4 regions of the Lysinibacillus sp. FSL K6-1151 genome follow, and region 1 is predicted to be linked to each of the others. Evidence: riboswitches for the same ligand, from Rfam matches in the RefSeq annotation. Region 1 holds a riboswitch; each other region holds the start of a gene.
What was found. Region 1 has a riboswitch for cobalamin ahead of MHI04_RS10445 (hypothetical protein). Riboswitches for the same ligand answer to the same signal wherever they lie in the genome.
Positions count from the first base shown of each region.

Region 2: it holds a riboswitch for cobalamin, as region 1 does, so the genes downstream of both, MHI04_RS11570 (hypothetical protein) here and MHI04_RS10445 (hypothetical protein) in region 1, are expected to answer to the same signal.
Region 3: it holds a riboswitch for cobalamin, as region 1 does, so the genes downstream of both, MHI04_RS19750 (iron chelate uptake ABC transporter family permease subunit) here and MHI04_RS10445 (hypothetical protein) in region 1, are expected to answer to the same signal.
Region 4: it holds a riboswitch for cobalamin, as region 1 does, so the genes downstream of both, MHI04_RS20575 (hypothetical protein) here and MHI04_RS10445 (hypothetical protein) in region 1, are expected to answer to the same signal.

Region 1 is NZ_CP152040.1:2,158,386-2,163,581, reverse strand. Features, by position in the region: gene MHI04_RS10455 (translation factor GTPase family protein) at 1-793, shown strand, start outside; gene MHI04_RS10450 (hypothetical protein) at 861-1,022, opposite strand; gene MHI04_RS10445 (hypothetical protein) at 1,088-1,810, opposite strand; cobalamin riboswitch at 2,038-2,222, opposite strand; gene MHI04_RS10440 (GNAT family N-acetyltransferase) at 2,543-2,743, opposite strand; gene MHI04_RS10435 (8-oxo-dGTP diphosphatase) at 3,208-3,681, opposite strand; gene MHI04_RS10430 (PH domain-containing protein) at 3,949-4,329, opposite strand; gene MHI04_RS10425 (HAMP domain-containing methyl-accepting chemotaxis protein) at 4,932-5,196, opposite strand, start outside.
Region 2 is NZ_CP152040.1:2,380,885-2,386,080, reverse strand. Features, by position in the region: gene nrdE (class 1b ribonucleoside-diphosphate reductase subunit alpha) at 1-265, opposite strand, end outside; gene nrdI (class Ib ribonucleoside-diphosphate reductase assembly flavoprotein NrdI) at 262-621, opposite strand; gene MHI04_RS11580 (glutaredoxin) at 618-842, opposite strand; cobalamin riboswitch at 956-1,134, opposite strand; gene MHI04_RS11575 (hypothetical protein) at 1,418-2,074, opposite strand; gene MHI04_RS11570 (hypothetical protein) at 2,114-2,314, opposite strand; cobalamin riboswitch at 2,514-2,702, opposite strand; gene MHI04_RS11565 (enoyl-CoA hydratase/isomerase family protein) at 2,838-3,902, opposite strand; gene MHI04_RS11560 (enoyl-CoA hydratase-related protein) at 3,917-4,702, opposite strand; gene MHI04_RS11555 (acyl-CoA dehydrogenase family protein) at 4,719-5,196, opposite strand, start outside.
Region 3 is NZ_CP152040.1:4,080,087-4,085,282, reverse strand. Features, by position in the region: gene MHI04_RS19765 (ATP-binding protein) at 1-400, shown strand, start outside; gene MHI04_RS19760 (response regulator transcription factor) at 378-1,079, shown strand; gene MHI04_RS19755 (YdhK family protein) at 1,120-1,689, opposite strand; cobalamin riboswitch at 2,002-2,190, shown strand; gene MHI04_RS19750 (iron chelate uptake ABC transporter family permease subunit) at 2,335-3,381, shown strand; gene MHI04_RS19745 (heme ABC transporter ATP-binding protein) at 3,387-4,178, shown strand; gene MHI04_RS19740 (SMR family transporter) at 4,461-4,775, opposite strand; gene MHI04_RS19735 (SMR family transporter) at 4,775-5,128, opposite strand.
Region 4 is NZ_CP152040.1:4,258,847-4,264,042, forward strand. Features, by position in the region: gene MHI04_RS20565 (tyrosine-protein phosphatase) at 1-679, opposite strand, end outside; gene MHI04_RS20570 (ABC transporter substrate-binding protein) at 822-1,772, opposite strand; gene MHI04_RS20575 (hypothetical protein) at 1,756-2,313, opposite strand; cobalamin riboswitch at 2,466-2,666, opposite strand; gene MHI04_RS20580 (glutathione peroxidase) at 2,766-3,311, opposite strand; gene MHI04_RS20585 (hypothetical protein) at 3,393-3,941, opposite strand; gene ytvI (sporulation integral membrane protein YtvI) at 4,032-5,090, shown strand.

The sequences.
Region 1 (5,196 bases):
GGAGGTACTGATAGAAGTGTTAATGAAGCGTTTTTCATTAACGGTCTCCTTTGGCGAGCCCCAAATTTTATATATGGAAACCATTGCGACGACGGTGACAGGCTATGGTCATTTTGAGCCCCTCAAGCATTATGCAGAAGTTCATTTACTAATGGAGCCCAATCCGCGAGGAGTAGGTAATACATTTAGCAATGCCTGCCATGCGGATCATTTATCGGTAGGCAACCAACGCCTTGTTGAAAAGCACCTGTTTGAGCGTGATCACCATGGCTTACTCACAGGCTTCCCTCTGACAGATATTCATTTTACACTGCTAACAGGTCGCGGACATAATGAACATACATCGGGCGGCGATTTCCGAGAAGCTAGTTTCCGTGCGCTACGTCAAGGACTTGAGCAAGCACAGAACATCCTGCTTGAACCTTATTATCGCTTTAAAATGAAGGCTTCGAACGACTTTATCGGCCGCATGATGAGCGACATACAGCAAGCTGCTGGCACATTCGATGACCCCATCTTATCCGAAACAGATGTTGTGCTAACGGGACGAGCGCCCGTCGCCACCCTAATGAGCTATAGCACAACCTTTGCGGCCTATACCAATGGTAAGGGCGCACTCACACTCCAATTTGATGGCTATGATGTGTGTCATAATGCCGAGGAAATTATTTCGCACATTGGCTACGATAAAAATGCCGACCCAGAATACAGCTCCTCCAGCATCTTTTGTGCGAAGGGCAAAGGATATTCTGTTCCTTGGCACGAGGCACAAGCAGCCATGCATTGTCTGTAAGTAGGTAATCCTGCCCGCGCGAAGCCGTTTGCTTGCGCGGGTGTTTACTTGCTTTGAGCGAGAATATTTACCCTGTTTGCGCGAGTATTCCTTGCTGGAGCGAGAGTATTTCATCTGCTTCCGCGAGTATTCCCCGCTCGAACGAGAGTATTTCATCTCCTTCCGCGAGTATTCGCTGCTTGAGCGAGAGTATTTCATCTGCTTCCGCGAGTATTCGCTGCTCGAACAAGAGTATTTACCCCCTACCCTTCAAATAAATAAAAACAAGCCCTCCGTTTGATGGAGGGCTTGAGTTTATAATGCGCCTACTGCTTTCTTTGTAGAACTGTGCACAAGGTATGCAGGCTCGACAATCACGTAGTCATGCGTGTTTGTGAAATCAACTAGCACTTTACCAGGATAACTTTTTAAAATTTGCAGTTGATCAATTAATTGCAGCAATAGCTCGTGACCGTTGCCGCGTGGATGCCAGTTGAAATGGTAATCATTTAATGCCTGAACCGCTTCAATAAATTGGGCGTATTCCTGCTGCACAAAGGCTATTAACTTATCATGTTGAGGCGCTAAATCATGGATATATGTTTCATAAAAACGCATCACGATCGAGCATAATACATCATTGACACGCGCTGCACTTAAAACAGGCTTTGGCTTCAGTGACAGACGGTCAAGGTTGGGCTTGGCACGAGTGGAATCAATGCGTGTAATTAAATGGTATGGCTCCCCGTTAACCTCATAGACAATCGGGTTAGTCGGCATATACATCATAAAGCTATTGGTCTTCGTTTTCAGTTGATCGGTTACCGCTGCCTTCGCGAAAAGATGCCCGTCCACATCCCCATTTTGTATCCAAATAATTTCTTTATTATATAAAATTTGCTCAAAGAAGCGATCATTGCGGATCAGCTTCGTTGCTAATAATTGGTCAATCAATGATTCGACCGCCATTCTTGTTTTCGCTTTCTTGGCAACTTCTGTGCGTGGCTGCTTACAAATGGTCATATCTAAAGAAGTCATACATGCATCCCCTTTACGTACATAATGTCAAAACAAAAAGGATTTCCTACCATTTTTGAGGAAATCCTTCGCTTATCTTCGTTCATCACCCAATGCCAAACAAACCCTAAGTATGTGTAAATGAGCCCGATTGCGAACCCCTTCATTTACTTTGGGCGTTTGACGTACCGTGACGAACAGAGCATTCTGTTTTGTCAACATGCCACCTCCTATTCCTCGTAGGTTACTGGTGTGTACTCGTAATAGGCAGGTATCCTGACTCATGGTCATCGCCACTTTTCTCCTTCCCATCATTTGACAGTGGTTGCTGAAAAGTCGCTCACATTTACAGTTGCGGGACAGTGTCGGATTCGCACCGACTTCCCTTTTAAGCAAATTGCACGCAATTTACACCTATTACTACACGCTATTCAGTTGGTAAGGAAATTTACGAAAATTCTCTATTCCTTAGCTAATCATTGTAAAGTATTGTATGTCCAAAGTCAATTTATGCTAAAAAATACTAATTATTTCAAAATAATTCCATGTAAATGGATGCATAGAATACTAGGTTTTCCTCATGTCACACTGAGCATCGCTTTAATTGCTTTCTGTAAAATGATAATAAAGTTATTTCTAATCAAAAAATACAAAAATTATATTATAAGAAGGCTCATTAAAGTTGTTTAAATCTTGTTCAACTAGCCCCCGTTAGTTCAACAACTTCCTGAAATCAATTCTTGTGTAGTTTTATTATAGGTAAGAGATAGGTTCGTAACCGTGTTTGCTAATTAACTTTATCATGTTGGGATTTTCTATCGAGTCAACACTCACAAATATTTCAGAATGTCCTAAACTCTTTGCAATATTTTCTCTATACCTCATTAAGTCTGAACCTATACCATTACCACGATAATCCTCTTTTACATATAGGTCACTTAATTTAGGAAGCAAAGTACCTTTTAATTTAAGAACTCCAAAACCTAATATAAGTGCGTCTTGATATTATTCCTTTTTTGCAAATTGCTTTAAATAATTCGTGAATAGATCTTTATTATTTCTACTATCATAAACCCGATAAGTCGTTTTCATTCGCTAATCTGATTATGTAGTTCATGGTTACTGCCACTTCCCTATTCTTTAATAAATCACTATTATAAAATTTCTTCTTCAACAATATGCACCGTTCGTTAAATAAACAAAAGGACGGTCAAGCACCTTTTATTTTAGAATTTTCTCTAGCTATTCTTAATCCCTCTCTACCATTTAGATATTGAAAGTTAAACTATTTAACAAAGTGGGTAAATTTAAGCCCCATTATTTATTCTTCACATATATATGTATTGAACTGACCTCGATGTTATTGAAAAGCGACTGCTCTATTGAACGATTGCCCCCTGTCAGTCCAATAACAAGTTTTAGGTGTGACGTATAGTAACTTTCCCTTCTTTATTTTCTTCGTGGTTCCATTCAACTTGAATCTCAAATGTTCCATCTTGAAAAAATAAAGGAAATCTTCTCCGTATCGATGGCTGCATAGGAAGTTTATATGCGCTCTCTATATCTACCCAAACCGCTTTCCCCTCTGGAGCATCTTTCAAGAGTTCACCCTCGAAATCCTTTGTTATGCAATTAAATATCATATATCTATCTTTTGCGACTGGATTAACATATTCATAAAGCCCTTTATAAATAAGGTTTCTAACTTCTAACCCCGTTTCTTCTTTTACTTCTCTGATAGCACTTTCTACAATACTTTCAGGAAATTCAACTTTACCACCCGGTGGAATAAAACCTTTGAAATGGTCGTGCTGTCTATCCAGAAGTAAAACCTTCTCTTCACTTTGAATCATACACACATTCCATATTTTATAATTAATAGAATTACTCATAATTCACTCCATCTTTTTTAAATAAATATTACCATATATGTGTCCTTCTTAGTTAAACAACCTTATTATCGCTTAACACTTTCTCTACATCATAGAAAATATATATGCCCGCACCTCTTTGTTGATTTTTAAATGTCCTGTAATTCTTTTTTTCGTAATCGGAACTGGAATCCCTTACACCCTTCACAAGGTATTTCCTCATCTTTATCATCCTTTCTTTGCACAACAAAAAAGCCTCGCATAAATGCGGGCTTTTAGTACCATACATTACGTCCCCAAAACATACTGCGCTAAAACACTTTGCACTTTGTAAATATTCGTCGCCTTGTTGAAGTTTTTTTGAATCGGTAACGAACTGCCTGACACCCATATTTTGAGCTCTGCATCTAAATCAAATGTCCCGGCTGTTTCTACTGAAAAATGAACGATATTTTTATAGGGGATGGAATGATATTCGGTTTTCTTGCCAGTCACCCCTTGCTTATCGATAAGGATTAATCGTTTATTCGTAAAAATAAACGTGTCTCTTATAATTTTATAGGCATTTTTGATTGTTTCGTTTGGAATCAATAAATCACGGACCTCCTCCTGTAATTTTTCTAAATTCACCTCGCTCGCATTGCCGATTAATCCATCAAATAAGCCCATCTCCTGGCCCCTTTCATTGTCATTTATTTAATGTATTACAAAGAAGATAACGCTACGACAGGAAATAATGGTTTTATTGAGTCTATAGAGGCGAAGCATTGCACGTAATCATAGGCTCTCTACTAGCATTTGTTTAGGCTGTGATGAAGAGAGGAAGCTGATTAAGGTTAGCATCTCTTTTGGTAAGGTAAATAGCGATTTTTTTAAAGAGGATGGGAATGAAGAATCACTCAAATTATTCCAAGAAGCGATGGCAACAGCTGCCAAAATGAAGGTGTTGTCAATATGGTGTAAATAGAGGATACGGCTAGAAACAAATATGGCTATCACCTTTGGTAAGGTGAAAAAGGACAAATCAGTAGCTGAATGTAGGTTAAGGTTACGCATACAATCTACGTGATCTCTAAGGATTTCACTAAGAAATTAATTACGTTGGTCCGCCAATAAAAAACACTTCCCATTCTAATGACAGGAAGTGCATTTCAAATTACTTATCTATCGCCTGAAACCACCTTTGTGCATAGCTATCTGTGGAGGCAAAATCATCTTGTTCTTAGATAACTATTCAGGGCTAAAAAACCTTGAAAATATGTTTTTCTTGCTTAAACCTGAAATTGATTTGTTAGCTTTTGTAAATTATCAGCTTGTACGCTTAAATCCTGTGTCACATGATTGACAGCTTGCATTGAGGCTGTTTGCTCATCCATTGAATGTAAAACAGCCTCTGTATAATGCGATAGCTTACCCATACCATTAGCAATCGTTGTCACAGAGGAAGCTACTTCATTGGCACTGCTAGAAAGCTGTTCAGCTGTTGTTGAAATATCCTCAAGCTGGCTCGTCATTTGACTAACATGCTGTGAAATC
Region 2 (5,196 bases), 220 kb from region 1:
GGAAGCGGAAATTATAATCATATGCTTTTTTGTACAACTTCTTAATAAATTCCATTTCATACATGTCGATAAATGCTTTCTCGTAGTAGCCCTCATCAACTAAATAACGGATTTTTTCTTCAATATCAATAAAGTAACGTAAACGCACGTTGACATACTCTAAAAAGTAGCGGCGTGTAGCTTCACGATCCTTTTCTAATTCAAGTAGCCCAGTTGAACTATAACGATTCAGTACGTCATTATTTAGCTTTAAATAGGTTTTCATCTTATTACCCTCGTTTCATAAAACGTTTGTATGGCTTCATAATCTGTTTGATTGCCTCGTAAATCTAATTTTCTTACTAAGGGTACATGATAGGTAGCAGCGATTTTCTCGCCAGCAGCCCCAAATACGTTGTGCCCAAAGTTACTATTCCCACTGGCAACTACACCTTTACAAAAATCTCTGTTTTTTTCTAAAAAACGTTCCACTTTTGCAGGGATATCGCCTAAGCCATCAGTATAAGTAATTAAAAGATAAGGCTTATTCAATTGTAATTCCTCAAAGAGCTCGACAGACTCTGCCCTTAATTTAGAAACAATATTGCGGACATTTCCTGTACGACTTGCGTAAACGATCATAGCGCAATCATCTCAATATGAGAAACTATGTCCTTAACATCTCCTATAAATGTATTATTCATTTCTAAAACAGGCACACTTAAAAAACCTGCATCGATTATTGTTTGTTTAGCTTGTTCATCGTGATCAATGTTGACAATTTCTGCATCAAGTCCTGCACGTTGTAATTCAGATTTTACCCAAAGGCATTTTGGACAGATTGTTTTCGTATAAAGTTTCATAGAAATCCCTCTTTTCATATAATAAAAAGCTATCTCCTCTAGAGAGATAGCTAAATGGAAACGTTACCATACCAAAAATACTGACGTTCCCATTTCTTAATCCCCGAAGAAATGATTAATTGTTTTATAGAGGCAGGTCTCCTGGCTTTGCTTCATCCTCTGATTCCCTTCCCATGCGAATGCACAGTGGTTGTAATCATTGTCAGCTTCACAGTTGCGGGGACAGCGTCGGAATTGTACCGAACTTCCCTTTTAAACTACATATAGTAGCACCTATATAAAACGAACACAATATATAGTTGTTGTTCAATAGTTTTAAGTGTACCATCCTTCATATAAAAAGTAAATCTAGATTCTAAACTTCTTTATTTTTTGATTATTCATTATTTTCGATTATAACTTTCGAAGGAATTTCACCATCTATTACTTATATCTTAATTCATTGTGTATCTAAACTATGTACGAGATTTTTTGTTACTACGGATCTATGAGCATTAAATATACTAGCGTATTTCACATAGAAACAGCCTATATTCTAAAGAATAATAGACTGTTTGACATGTCGAACGTATGGATTACTCGATTTCGACAAATAAGGACAATTCCTTATAAAATTCAGGCGTTGCTGCCGAATTCACTTGAAAATGAGGATTATATTTTGATAAAAGTTTATAGAGAGTAGTTGCGGTTAACAGATTCTGTTCTTGATCGAAAGCCCTGAAACTTTCATAGACCTCCTTCACTTTACCATTTATTGAATGACAAAAAAACTGTTGAACATCTGCATCCTCTAAATAATCCTTTTCCCATCTGTAACATATTAAATTTGTTAGGAAAAACATTTCTAATCCAGGCATTTTTCCAACTTCAATGAGCAATGACATTCCATAATGAAATGCATTTTCCAACCATTTTATGCCGTGGCGATCTTTGTAAAAGCGCATCAACTTTTGTAACCCATGTCCTTGCTCCTTCACTAGATAAGCATGGATATTTGTATGACCAGCAGTTCTTTCCCATTCATCGAGAGAGAATTTATACTTCCTTACCAGTTTCATCCAAAGCTTTTGAAGCTTGTCTTCAGAAAGGTATTGTGTTTGTTGATTCCATCTTAGAAAAATGTCTAAACTTTCTAATACCAAGCCTCTTTCCATTTCAAAATGATCCAATTTTCTATATAAAACTTTTTGATTCATATCTATGTTGTCCATTATGTCTTCAGATTTGTTCATTTTGCATTCCATTTAATTATTCACTTCACTTCAGATTTTTTATCTACTATCATGACATGTCTCGACTAATTCACGCTTGATCGTTAAATAGGCATCATTAATAGATGTATAATCATTTGGGTTTTCTTCTATTAACTTCCTAATATAAAGCTGTAAAGGCCTAATATGCTCACCAGAAAGGTTGTTCATAATTTGCTGCTTTAACTGATTTATATAAAATGAAATTGAATGTGATGTCATCTTGTTCACCCCTATTTATTCATAAAAAAAACATCTTGCCCTAATGGGAAGATGCTAGCTATGACTGACATACTTCATAGTTCTTCAACCAATATAAAATAAGTCGTCTATATTGAATAGAGACTCTTTTTTTGGTTGTCGCACTATGAGTATGATGAAGGTAATTCGTCACACTCAACACCCCCTATCCGCGTAGGTTTTGGCTGTACTAGATAAAGGCAGGTCTCCTGGCTTATGATCATCACACATTTTTCCCTTCCCATTACATACATAACAGTGGTTTTTAAAATGTGCTCCCAATTACAGTTGCGGGACAGCGACGGCTTTTCACCGTTCTTCCCTTTTAAACAAATTCTATTGAATTTGTACCTTTATCCTTTTATTCCGTTTTTTATAGTATAACATATCATTCTACTTTCTCTGACAAAACCCTATGAAAATCTACAGAACAACACTTAAGAAACCACCTACCTCTTAACAAGTAGATGGTTTCAGCATTTATTGAGCGAAGATGTCATTGTTCTTACTTCTTTACGGTTTCACTACTGTCTTGAAAGAATTTTTCAAGTATATCATCTGTAAAATCAGCGAATGTTTGATAGATATACTGAGGATTTCGATCCTTATCAATGACGACAGACCTAACCCCTTCATAGAAATCCTCATGATTTAAAAAGTTTTTTGCCAAGATTAAATCAGTCGCAAAGCATTCTTCTACCGTTTTATGTTGGGCATCTATCAGTTGCTTTAATGTAATTTTTAAGGATGATGGAGATTTAGATAGAAGCAACTGCTTTGTTTCTTGTGCAAATTTGCTTAGGTCATTGTCTAAGGATTCGACTATCTTCTCCACTGTATGTTTTGAGAAATGTTGATCGATTTCATTTTGAAGGCTGGCAAGCTCACTGTTTGCTGTTGGTGTACTTGAATAGTCCTCTATTAATTGCTTTAGAGCTGTGCTAGTCTCCACTGTATGCCAGTTCGTTTGTTCAATGCGTGTGAGGAATGCGTGTAAATGATCGCTCGTCATATAGCTATCCGCACCATTAGCAAAGAGAACATCCGCAGCTTGGATGATCGATGCTGTTAAAGCTAAGTAATATCCTACATAGCCAGGCGCTTTATTTAGAAAATAGGCAGCTCCAACATCAGGAAAGAAGCCAATATTCATTTCTGGCATAGCCCATTTTGTTCGCTCTGTCACAATTCGGTGGCTAGCCCCATACGTTAAACCAACCCCACCTCCCATGACAATGCCATCAAGGCAAGCAATGATAGGCTTTGGGTAGTGATAGATTGCCTTATCTATTTGATATTCTTCCTCAAAAAAGATTTCGGCATTTTGGAAAGCTTCCTGACTGGAGCGAGCTTTATAGAGTGTTTTAATATCACCCCCAGCACAAAAGCCCTTTTCGCCAGCACCTCTTAGAATTATCAAGTGTATTTGATCATTCGCCTGCCATTCCTTTAGTTTCTCACCAATGGGCTTTAGCATTTCTATAGAAAGTGAGTTTAAAGCTTGAGGACGATTCAGCGTAATGCTTGCTGCGCCACCATCACTGACGGAAAATATTACTTCATTTGTCATAGTAGTTTCCTCCCTTACGAATGTTTAAAGTTGGGCTGTCTTTTGTCAATAAACGCTTGAACGCCTTCTCTAGCATCCGCTGTTAAAAATAACTCAGCAAAGCGTGTTCGTTCTAATTCCAACCCTTTTTGGAGATGATCCTTCCCGCCTTGAATTATACATTCAATTGTACGGGATACACTTGTCATACTTTTGCCCTCAACAAAAGACTGAGCAAGGGCTTTGGCAGTTGGCAGAAGCTCATCTGGCTCCGTCACCACTTGAATAATACCTAGTTGTAGTGCTTCGTCAGCACTTAATTGCTGGCTTGTTAAAATTAATTGTAGAGCCTTTGCTTGCGTTGTTATTCTGCTCAGTCGTTGAGTGCCTCCGAATGTCGGCAGTAAGCCAAGCTTTAATTCCGGTAAACCAACAATGGCATTACTTGAAGCAATCCTGAAATGACAGCCTAACGCTAGCTCTAGTCCTCCTCCAAGGGCTGGCCCATTAATAGCAGCAATAACAGGCTTTTTCATGGCTTCAATTTCATCACATAGCGCTTGGCCTGCCTCAGCCATTTGTAATGCTCTATCCTGTTGCCCAAAGGCAGCAACAAATTCCTTTATATCTGCTCCCGCAGCAAAAAATCGTCCAGAGCCGGTCACAATGATGGCTCTCGTCTCTTCATCCTCAGCTAATTCTTTAAAAATGACACGAAGATGTTCAATAGAAGCTGATGACAACGTATTTGCTGGTGGATGATTTAAATGAATAAGCGTGATGGAATCTTCTTTACTAACATTGGCAAATGTATCAACCATGATTTTTCCCTCCTGTTTATGATAATGAACTGATCGATTTTGGATTGTTGATGATCCCTCTTGCAATCTCTCGCTTTTTCATAAAGAGATTCTGATGGAGTGGGATGTTTAAGCGCTGAATATGATCTAACCTTGTTTTTCGCTTTTGTTCATTTGTTTCAGCAGCACAAATAATGTCGATTGTCCTTTTTTCTATTTTACGATAGCCTTCCTGACAAAGAATATCTGTCATCAAATGCTTCATATTGTCACATGCGTTCTTTTCCGTCCGCAGTAAAGAAGCTTCCATAACATAAATATCTTTTGCTATATCAGCTAGCAGACGCATATATTCCTGCTCTTGCTCCAATTGAATCTGTGCGTCAGCAATGACAGCGATGGCTATTTGCATTAAGTACTTGGCAAGACGGATGTATTGCTGATTCTTTTCTGCTGGTTGATATGCTACTGGAGCATTTTCGGTAGATGTTGCTTGTGAATACTTCTTATATAGT
Region 3 (5,196 bases), 1.9 Mb from region 1:
TATTGTACGTTATGAAGAGGGCTTGACAGTATGGGCAGATGAAGCAAGGCTAGAGCAAATCCTAATAAATCTATTAAATAACGCATTAATCTATTGTGCGTCAGGAGATACGACTTCAGTCACCGCAAAGAAACACAATGATGTTTTAAGCATTATCGTTCAAGATACAGGGAAGGGGATTCCAAAGAAGGATTTACCCTATATTTTTGAACGATTTTATCGAGTGGAAAAATCTCGTAGTCGTGCTTTAGGTGGTTCTGGACTCGGGCTTGCTATTGTCAAGGAACTTGTACAGGCGCATGGGGGCGAAGTGAAGGTTAGCAGTGAAATAAATAAAGGAACTACTTTTGAATTATCTTTTAAAGGGGTAGAAACAGATGAAAACCATTTTATGCATTGATGATGAGCCAAGAATGTTAGATTTATTAACCCTTTATTTAGAGCCGAATTTTTATTGTAGAGCTATGTCTTCCGTTCAAGAGGCTTTCGATTTTTTAGAAGATGGGCATGCAGATTTAATTCTTTTGGATGTTATGATGCCAGAGATGGATGGGTGGCAGGCGTGCCAAGAAATTAGGAAGTTTTGGGATGTGCCCATCATTATGCTTACTGCAAAAGGAGAGCATGCGGATATTGTCAAAGGCTTAAACCTCGGTGCTGATGACTACATATTAAAACCCTTCGATGAGGAAGAGTTATTAGCACGTATATATGCGGTATTAAGAAGATCGAAAATAGAGGAAAAGGTTATTAGCTTTGAGGGTCTTCGCTTAGATAAGGAATCCTTTGAATTATATTTTCAACATGAGGCAATTCCTCTAACACCAAAGGAATTTTCCATGCTTGTTTTATTTTTAGATCATCAAAATAAAGTATTTTCTAGAGAACATCTAATCACCACAGTCTGGGGATATAATGTGACAATTGAAGATCGTACCATTGATTCTCATGTGCGTAATTTACGAGAAAAATTAAGAAAAAGTGGGTTCCCTGCGGATGATTACTTGCAAACAGTATGGGGTATCGGCTATAAATGGCATAAGTCAATTGATAGAAAACCGTTACAACACAAAAGCTAGAAAACAACCTCTGCCAGAAATGCTGGAGAGGTTGTTCATATTATTTTGAGGTTAATTCTTCTTCTGTCACCCATTTATGATTTTTAACAGCTTCACCATTTGTGGTCGAAGTGTAATCAACCATATAAACAGTCGTTTGGATAGCCTCCTCAATACGGACAGTCGCATTTTCCATACCTTCCATATGCGCTGCGTCCGTTTTTACTTCTGTGCCAGGGGCTAGTGGTGCTTCTTCTGGATCAATCAATTCTTCATGAATCACCCACTTATGATTTTCTACACGCTTTCCACCGGAAGTTGGCTCATAGGAAATAACATAGGCAGTTGTGTTATAGGCACCTATTATTGTTGCTTCGGCACCTCTCATACCGTCCATATGTCCATCCGTAATAATCACGTTACTTCCAACAGAAAACTTCGGATTATCCGCGTTCTTTAATGTGGATGGTACTTCACCTGAGCTTGAGTGGTTCATCGTAGAATGATCCATTTCTTCAGCAGTGTTATTGGAAGTAGATACAGGCTTCGTTTGCTCCTCCGCACAAGCTGTTAAACTAATGAAGGCCGTTACTGCTAGAAGTCCAGTAGACCATTTTCTTTTAAATATCATGTAATATCCTCCTCACTATTTTCCCTTACTGTAGCAAACAAATGTGCAGAAATGATGGATGTCAATTGCTTTTTGACATGAATGAAGAGAGCGAAATGTCATTGATGTATGTGATAGGAAAAATGGCTAAGATGTGGTGAAGTTTCCTCCCATGCCAAAACTATTAAGTAATAGATAGCCAATTTATAACGAGCAAATAGCTATTGTGCTCAAAACTGCGAAGATACAGCTTATATATTGTTCTTCCTTAGAAATAAAATTCCATGTAGACTAACAATCTATAAAAATGTATGATAGAATCGTCACAATTTTATAAATTCAAATACTATTGGTGTGCCATTTTATAATGTCACTTAAAAGGGAAGTCGGTGTAAGTCCGGCGCTGTCCCGCAACTGTAACGAGGAGTCCTATAATATTATTTGCCACTGTGGAAGAATGGGAAGGCAATTATAGGGTGTTGAATCGAAGCCAGGAGACCTGCCAGTTAGTAATACCTGTAATGCCCACGAGGATGCAAGCAATTACGGACAATAGCTGGATTTTTTCTGACTTTGTTTATTCTAGGGTGTTTCTATGCGTAGTTGCGTATGGAATACCTTTTTTTATTGCTTCATTCATCACTATTCAGTAGGAGTTTAAAACGGATGAATAAAAAGTTTATATTTTTTTCCTTAATCCTTTTCTTCGTATTAATTGTTTCTATGACCTTTGCTGTCATGGTCGGCTCTGTATCAGTTACGCCATTGTATGTATGGAAAGTTATTCTTTCTAAAATCCCCTTTATACAAAATGCCATAGAGCAAGATTGGAGTCGCTCACAGGAAATCATCATCTGGCAAATAAGAGCACCTCGTGTTTTGCTAGCTGCTATTGTTGGAGCGGGGTTAGCCATTGCGGGGGCAGCGATTCAGGCGCTTGTACGAAATTCCATTGCTGACCCATATATTCTAGGAATTTCTTCAGGGGCAGCTGTCGGAGCTACTTCTGTAATTATTTTAGGAGCCTTTTCATTTTTAGGTATTTACGCGCTTTCAATATCAGCCTTTTTAGGATCATTACTTGCCATTGCACTGGTGTTTTTCTTATCACGTGTTGGGGGACGGGTTTCTATTTTTCGTCTGTTATTGGCAGGTATGGCTGTTTCCTTTATTTTAACGGCCATTTCTAATTTTATTTTAATGATGTCAAAGCAAGAGGGGGCTTTAAAAGCTGTTATGTTTTGGATGCTAGGTAGTCTAGCAGGAGCTAAATGGAATAATATTATCATTCCAGCTTCCATATTTTTCGTCGTATTTGGGCTTCTCTGGCTACACTATCGAAATTTAAATTTACTTTTACTTGGGGAAGAAGCGGCAGTGACGTTAGGGGTTAATCTTCAGCAATTTCGGATTCAGCTTATATTACTTGTCTCCCTGTTAACAGGTGTACTGGTGGCAGTCAGTGGCTCTATTGGTTTTGTAGGTCTAATTATCCCTCATATAGTACGTTTAATTGTGGGATCTAACTATAAATATGTGATACCGATTAGTGCTTTAATAGGGGGGATTTTCTTAGTGTGGGCTGATGCCTTTGCTCGAATTATCATTGCTCCTCAGGAAATGCCAATTGGTATTATTACAGCCTTTTGTGGAGGTCCATTTTTCATTTGGCTACTCCGTCGCAATAATTATTCTTTCGGTGAAGGAGATTAACTTATATGACATTAGAAGCAAAGCAAGTATCATTCTCCATTAACGATCAACGTATACTACATGAAGTAAGTATTCAAATAAAGAAAAAGCAGTTTGTTGGGTTAATTGGCCCTAATGGTAGTGGCAAATCAACATTGCTAAAAAATATGTATCGTCTTCTAAAACCTGAAAGCGGGACGGTATTATTAAATGAGCATGATATTTTAAAGCAATCTAGTAAAGCAATTGCGAAGAATTTAGCTGTTGTTAGTCAAGATACACCTGTTTTATTTGATTTCACTGTACATGATTTAGTTAGCATGGGGAGAACGCCACATAAAAAACTGTTAGAGCTAGATCAAGAGCAAGATTTTCAAATTGTTAAAGATGCTTTGAAGCAAACAGGTATAGCTCATTTAGAAAAACGAAGCTTTAGCTCCCTTTCAGGTGGAGAGAAAAAACGTGTAATGGTTGCACGAGCACTAGCACAGCAAGCACAAGTGCTTATATTAGATGAGCCAACGAATCATTTAGATATCCAACATCAACTTCAGCTTATGGACTTAATTCAAACCTTACATTTAACAGTAGTTGCGGCTTTACATGACTTGAATATTGCGGCAATGTACTGTGATCAAATTTACGTGTTGCAGCAAGGTCGAATCGTGTGTCATGGGACACCGGAGGAAGTGCTAACACCAGCATTGTTACAAGAAGTATTTGGTGTTTTTGCTGATATTCAAACACATTCCTTGACTGGTAAACCATACCTCACGTATGTTCCTGATCAATTCGCAAAGAAGGTCAGTCAAGTTTAAAAAAGTAAGGACAATTATTTTACATAATATATTCATGTATGAAAGTAGCATTTACGAAAATACATGGCATTGGAAACAGTCATATCAGGAAGAGTTTTTATGTTTCTTAGTTAGAAAAATAGTCAATGTTTATACAGGAGACGGATTTTTCATTAGCTAGAGTAAGGACCGCAGTGTATCTGTTTAATTATAAAAATGTAACAGGTTCAAAGATATACTCAATGGTTAAATGACAAAGGACATTCCTCGATATTAGAAGGATGTCCTTTGATTGTAGTTTAATTAAGATAAGGCCTTTAACCCTGCTACACCGATGATAATAGCGATGATACTGATAATTCGTGGTAGATTTTTGGATTCACCAAAGAAAATGATATTGACAAGCACTGCACCGACAGTACCAATACCTACCCAGACAACATAGGCAATGCTTAGCTGTAAATAATTGAAGGATGCATATAAAAGGGCAAATGATAATCCAAAGCCACCGATATATAATAATAAATTTCGTATCGTTTTATTTTGACTATAAAAGCGTAATCCAATAACACCTATAATTTCGGCTATTGCTGCTAATAAAATATATACCCAACCCATTATGCATTCACTCCTTTCTTTTCATCGTGATCTGTTGGTGCGTTATCTGCTAATTTTAATCCAATAACGCCCGATATTAAAATAAACATGAAAATACCTTTAATCGCATTAAACTCTCCATCGAAAATAAAAATGTCCATTAACGTAGTGCCAATTGCACCTGCACCAGCGAAAATAGCGTATACGGTACCAGTAGGTAGGTTTTCACAAGCTTTTGATAAGAAGTGAAAATCGATAGCAATTATAGACACAATAATAATCCAATGCCACCAGGAACTTGCTACATTAAAACCAAATATCCAAAATAATTCAAATAAACTTGTTAGACCGACATATAACCATTCTTTTTGCATAATTAAAATCCTTTCATTAATAGAATAAATGACTGACGTTCAGTCATTTTATAGGTAAAAGAGAACGT
Region 4 (5,196 bases), 2.1 Mb from region 1:
GGTAATCCATAGCATCCAATGCTGCTTGTAAATAGTCTTCTCGAGCAGACATTAATGCATAGAATTGCTGTAATTCTTGCTCATTATATTGATGTTGAATAGCCTGTGCCATTCTGTCTACCATTGGACGTAAATGGATATTCGTGTTTAAATAGTCTTCCATAATCGTCTCCTCAGGTACATCTAAGGCTAGCAAAATAAGAGCTCCCCCTATACCTGTGCGATCCTTACCAACTGCACAATGGTGGACAAGACCCAAATTGTCAGGATTTTGTATGGTTTTCATTAACTCTTTAAAAGAAGGATTATTAAACGGCATCTGTGCATAAAAATCTCGGAACATTTCGGGGCTTACTGCTTTATAAAAATCTCTACCACCAGCATTTGTAGGCATTTCAAATGTATGATTGCCCTTCGCTGGTATTTGAATATATTGAGCGTGTGAGAACATAGGGTTAGGATTATGGTGTGCCTCATTATTATCACGATAATCAAAAATGGTTTTAATCCCTAATGTTTCAAATAGCTCTTTATCCGCCAACGTCATTTTCCCAAGAGCCGCTGAGCGGTAAAATAAACCGTTCTTGACAATGCGCCCATCCCTTGTCCTATATCCCCCCATATCTCGAAAATTATAAACTGCCTCAAATGGAATTATCTTTGTCTCTAACTGTTCCAATTACTACACCTCCTAAAATTATCGAGCACTCTTACTTTTATTTTATAGAACTAACTCAATTAATTCCAATTTTCACACTAGGAAATAACAACCCACATAAAAATGGCTAGCTGTCAGTATACAGCTAGCCTTGAATGGTTTCTTATTTAAATAACTCTGGATAGACAGCCTTTGCTACTAGTTCTACGGCTTCCCCAATACGTGGGCCAGGTCGATTAGAGATATCTGTATCAAGAGTCTGTACTGCTTTATTTTGAACTGCTGTCACTGTATTCCATCCATCACGTGCAAGTATTTCACCTATTGGATCCTCTGTGTAGTTTACTGTCGTTAAAATAACATCTGGGTTTTTCACTATGACATCTTCCTCAGAAACTTGTGCCCAGCTGCTCAAGTCAGAAAAAACATTCTTAACATTGGCTGCATCTAGTATTTCTTGCTGGAAAGTACCAGAGCCTGCTGTATAAATATCGGGCTTAGGACTAATTTCTAAATAAACATTTTTCGGTGCTTTTACTTCCTTCACCTTTGCTTTAACGTCAGCTAATTTCGCTTTAATCTCTTCGTTTACTTCATTTCCTTTATCTGCAACACCCATTACAGCTGCGATCTGTTCGATGTCACCATAAACATCATCGAATGTAGCTGCTGATTGAATAACAAACACTTTGATTCCAGCATCTTCAAGTGGTTTCATTGCTTCCTTATCACCAATCGTATAAGCTATAACAACATCTGGCTTCAACGCTATGATTCGTTCACTGTTAAAATTCACAGAATCAGAAACCCGTTCAATTTTCTGTGCTTCCTCTGGGTAAGTATCATACTCAGTTGCTCCTACGATTTTATCACCAACACCTAGAGCAAATAAAATTTCTGTATTACTTGGTTGCAATGATACAACTGTTTTTGGTACTTCTTTAAACTCTATTTCTACACCGCGATCATCTGTCACTTTGTAGTTTGTTTGCTCTGTTTGTTGTGTATCCTGTGAAGCGTCTTTATTTTTAGTATCTACTGAAGTACCACAACCTGCTAAAATCATTGCAAGGAAGAGTACTGTTAGCCATTGAACATTAAATAATTTCTTCATTATTATTCTCCTTTTTCTTTTTCATCGGATATGATTTACTAATAAATGATATTTCAGCTATCCCTGCTTGTTGATTCATAAAGACAGCCATAACGAAGCAGACATTGGCTAATAGGCCTAAATAATCAAAAAGAATAGCTGGAACCTCTCGTTCTTCCGATACTTTGTGTAATGTACGATATGATTTTTTGGCTTCACTACGGCAAAGATGTAGAGCAGCAGCAGCCTCCGTACCTTGAGGTAAAACAAAGTTTTGTATCTCTTCCTTCACATGACGAACATAAAAATCATAGCGCTCACTTAACCAAGCAAGATCCTCTTCTGTTACAGCTAGTTTTCCACGAACCGAGCCATTGACATGGTAGGCCATAGGTAAAATAACCATTAAATCTTCTACAACAGCTTGTACATCCTCTTTCTTAACTGCAGCTAAAGCAACTCCCAAATGCGTAGTCAGACTGTCTGTTCGAATCTCAAAATCAACCGTCGAAGCTTTTTCACGCATAAATGGATAACAAGAATAACGTGCATCTTTTTTCACTTGCGTTCCCCCCACTTTTCATTATGAAAATTCTTGCATAAAAAAACGCCGCTCCTTTACGCAAAGGAACGACGAAAATAACATAATAATGGCCAAATTAACATGACATAGCCTATGTATTTGCCGTATATCCTCCTAGCTTCCGAGAAGTTTTTATACGTTCAAACAAAGGTCGGTCTCCTGGCTTGTACAGTTCATTACATAAAAAACGAATGTGTGATAAAGTACCTTCCCATCTCTGTTAAGACAGTGGTAAACCTTTATACTAGCTGTACTTACAGTTGCGGAAACAGCTTCGGTTTTTCACCGAATTCCCGATTATGCTTGTTAGCACCTTTATTCTGCAAGAATAATTCACTTGTAAAGCAGTTTATCATATATTAATAGGAAAAAATAGCTGTGCTTTGAATGGATCGTCACCATTTCTAAAGAATAAGATAAACAAAACTGTTTTATAGTATAGTTTCAATTGCCTGTTCAATATCAAGTTGTGAATCTGTTGGTTCAAAGCGTGCAACGGTCTTGCCGTTAGCATCTACTAAAAACTTTGTAAAGTTCCAGCGAATATTACGACCATCTAAAAAGTTTGGGGCAAGTTGAACAATTGCCTCAGCAAGCATTTTTTCCTGCATGCTCGCCTTGCCAAACTCTCGAAAATCCACTTCATGTTTTAAATAATTGAATAATGGGTGGGTAGTCTCTCCATTTACTTGTACAAGCTCAAAAATTGGGAAGGTAACGCCATAATTCACTTTACAAAGATGCGTAGTCTCCTCGCCATCTTCAGGATTTTGATGACCAAATTGATCGCAAGGAAATCCTAGAACGACAAAATTATCTTTCCCATATTTATCATACATTTTTTGTAAGTCATCAAATTGATATGTAAATCGGCATTGATTCGCCGTATTGACAATTAGCATCGTTTTTCCACGATATGTTTCCATGGATAAAATTTCACCATTAGGTTTTCGTACTAAATAATTATAAATGCTCATGTCTTAACCCCTTTTGTTTTTTCATTTATTGTTGACTATTCAATAATTTACCAAATAATTTGCACAAAAAACACCATCTCGTTACGTTGAACGGATGGCTGACTTATACTTCTGTTTAGATTTAACGTCCTGCTCTTCATTAATTAAACGATGGGCAATGTCTAATAACTTTATGTCACTTGTCTCGTCATATAGCTTTTTAAAAGATACAATAATATCATGGCGAATGTGAGTCGGATGCTTCTCATCTAAACAAGTTTGAAATCTCTTTGCTAAATAAGACACCACTAAGTCACTTTGTACTTGACCTGCTAGCCCAATTTTCCAAATAGCTTGTAATGCATTTCGAGCTGTAACGGATCGTTCATCATAAGTCACAGCCCAAATTTTTAAAAAATCCTCCAATACCCTTTCTTCTGGGTCACTTTTTGCGGCTAAGGCGCATAAAATTTGTGCAGCACGTGCACGTGCATGACCATCTTTGTATGTAAGTGCTTGTACAAGCTGTTCCCAGACTGCATATGTCCAATCTACGGGTTCCTGCAGAATTTTTATTAGTTCCTCGTAAGATTCAATATCGCGGTCATGCTCTGTTAGATTATTAAAAAGTTGCAAAATCTCTTTCTCCATAATTTATCCCTACCTTTATTGTTTCAGAACGTAATAAAATTTGATTTATGGTACACTTAACTTAATTTTTTTCTCAAAGAAGGTGAGTTTATGAATAAATTTAATGCTAGGAAAATGATTTTCCGATTGATTGTGATTCTTTCTCTACTTGTAGCTGCCTATTTTGTAATCCCTGTATCCATGCCTATAATACTTGCTGGTGTCAGTGCATTTTTCTTAGAACCCATTGTTATGTTCTTTAAAAGGCGATGGAAAATGTCAAGGAAAATTGTAGTTGCTTTTATATACATAGTGAGTGTTATTGTTATCTCTATTATTTGCTATATATCCATTACACAAATTATGTCGCAAATAATTATATTGTCAAAGCAAGCTCCCTATTATATTTCCAAGCTATCAGATATGTGGCTTCATATGCAAGAAAATATTTCTAAATACACAGAGGACTTTCCACCTGAAGTAAGTGCTTCGCTTCAAAAAACCACTATGGATTTCATAAAGAAAGTTGAAGAATCCTTTTTAAGCTTCTTTAATTATAACAAAGTTTCAGCATTCTTTTCAGAGATTCCAAGCCTATTTATCAGTCTTCTCGTTTATATGATTGCTTTATTCCTATTTATGCTTGATTTGCCCAAATTAAAGGAAATCACTTATAAATATTTAAAGCCTAACACAGCAAAGAAAATAAAAATCATCTTAAATCGTTTAAAAGATGCAACATTCGGTTATATGAAGGCACACTTATTTGTAAGCTTTATCATAGGTGGCGTCACACTTATTGGATTACTATTAATCCAACCGAAATATGCAGTTACGATGACCATTATTATTTGGTTAATAGATATCGTTCCTTTCCTAGGGTCCATTATTATATTAGCCCCATGGGGACTATACCATCTATTAATGGGAAACACAGCTATTGCTGTAAAATTATTCATCCTAGCTGCTATTTTACTTATTATTCGTCGTGTCGTCGAGCCTAAACTAATGGGCGACCACATTGGCTTATCCACTTTGCCAACATTAATTGCCATGTTCATTGGTCTACAGTTATTTGGTATCATCGGTTTACTCGTTGGCCCATTTGTTATCATTTTCTTTATTGCCTTAAAAGAGACAGGTGTCATTAAGCTAAATTTTAAAATTTAATGCACAGTCATTACGCTTCGAGCTTACCTTTAATGCTCCTCTTAAACCACTAGAAATGCAAAATAAGTGTTCATCTCTCCTCGACAAAGGAGGTAGATGAACACTA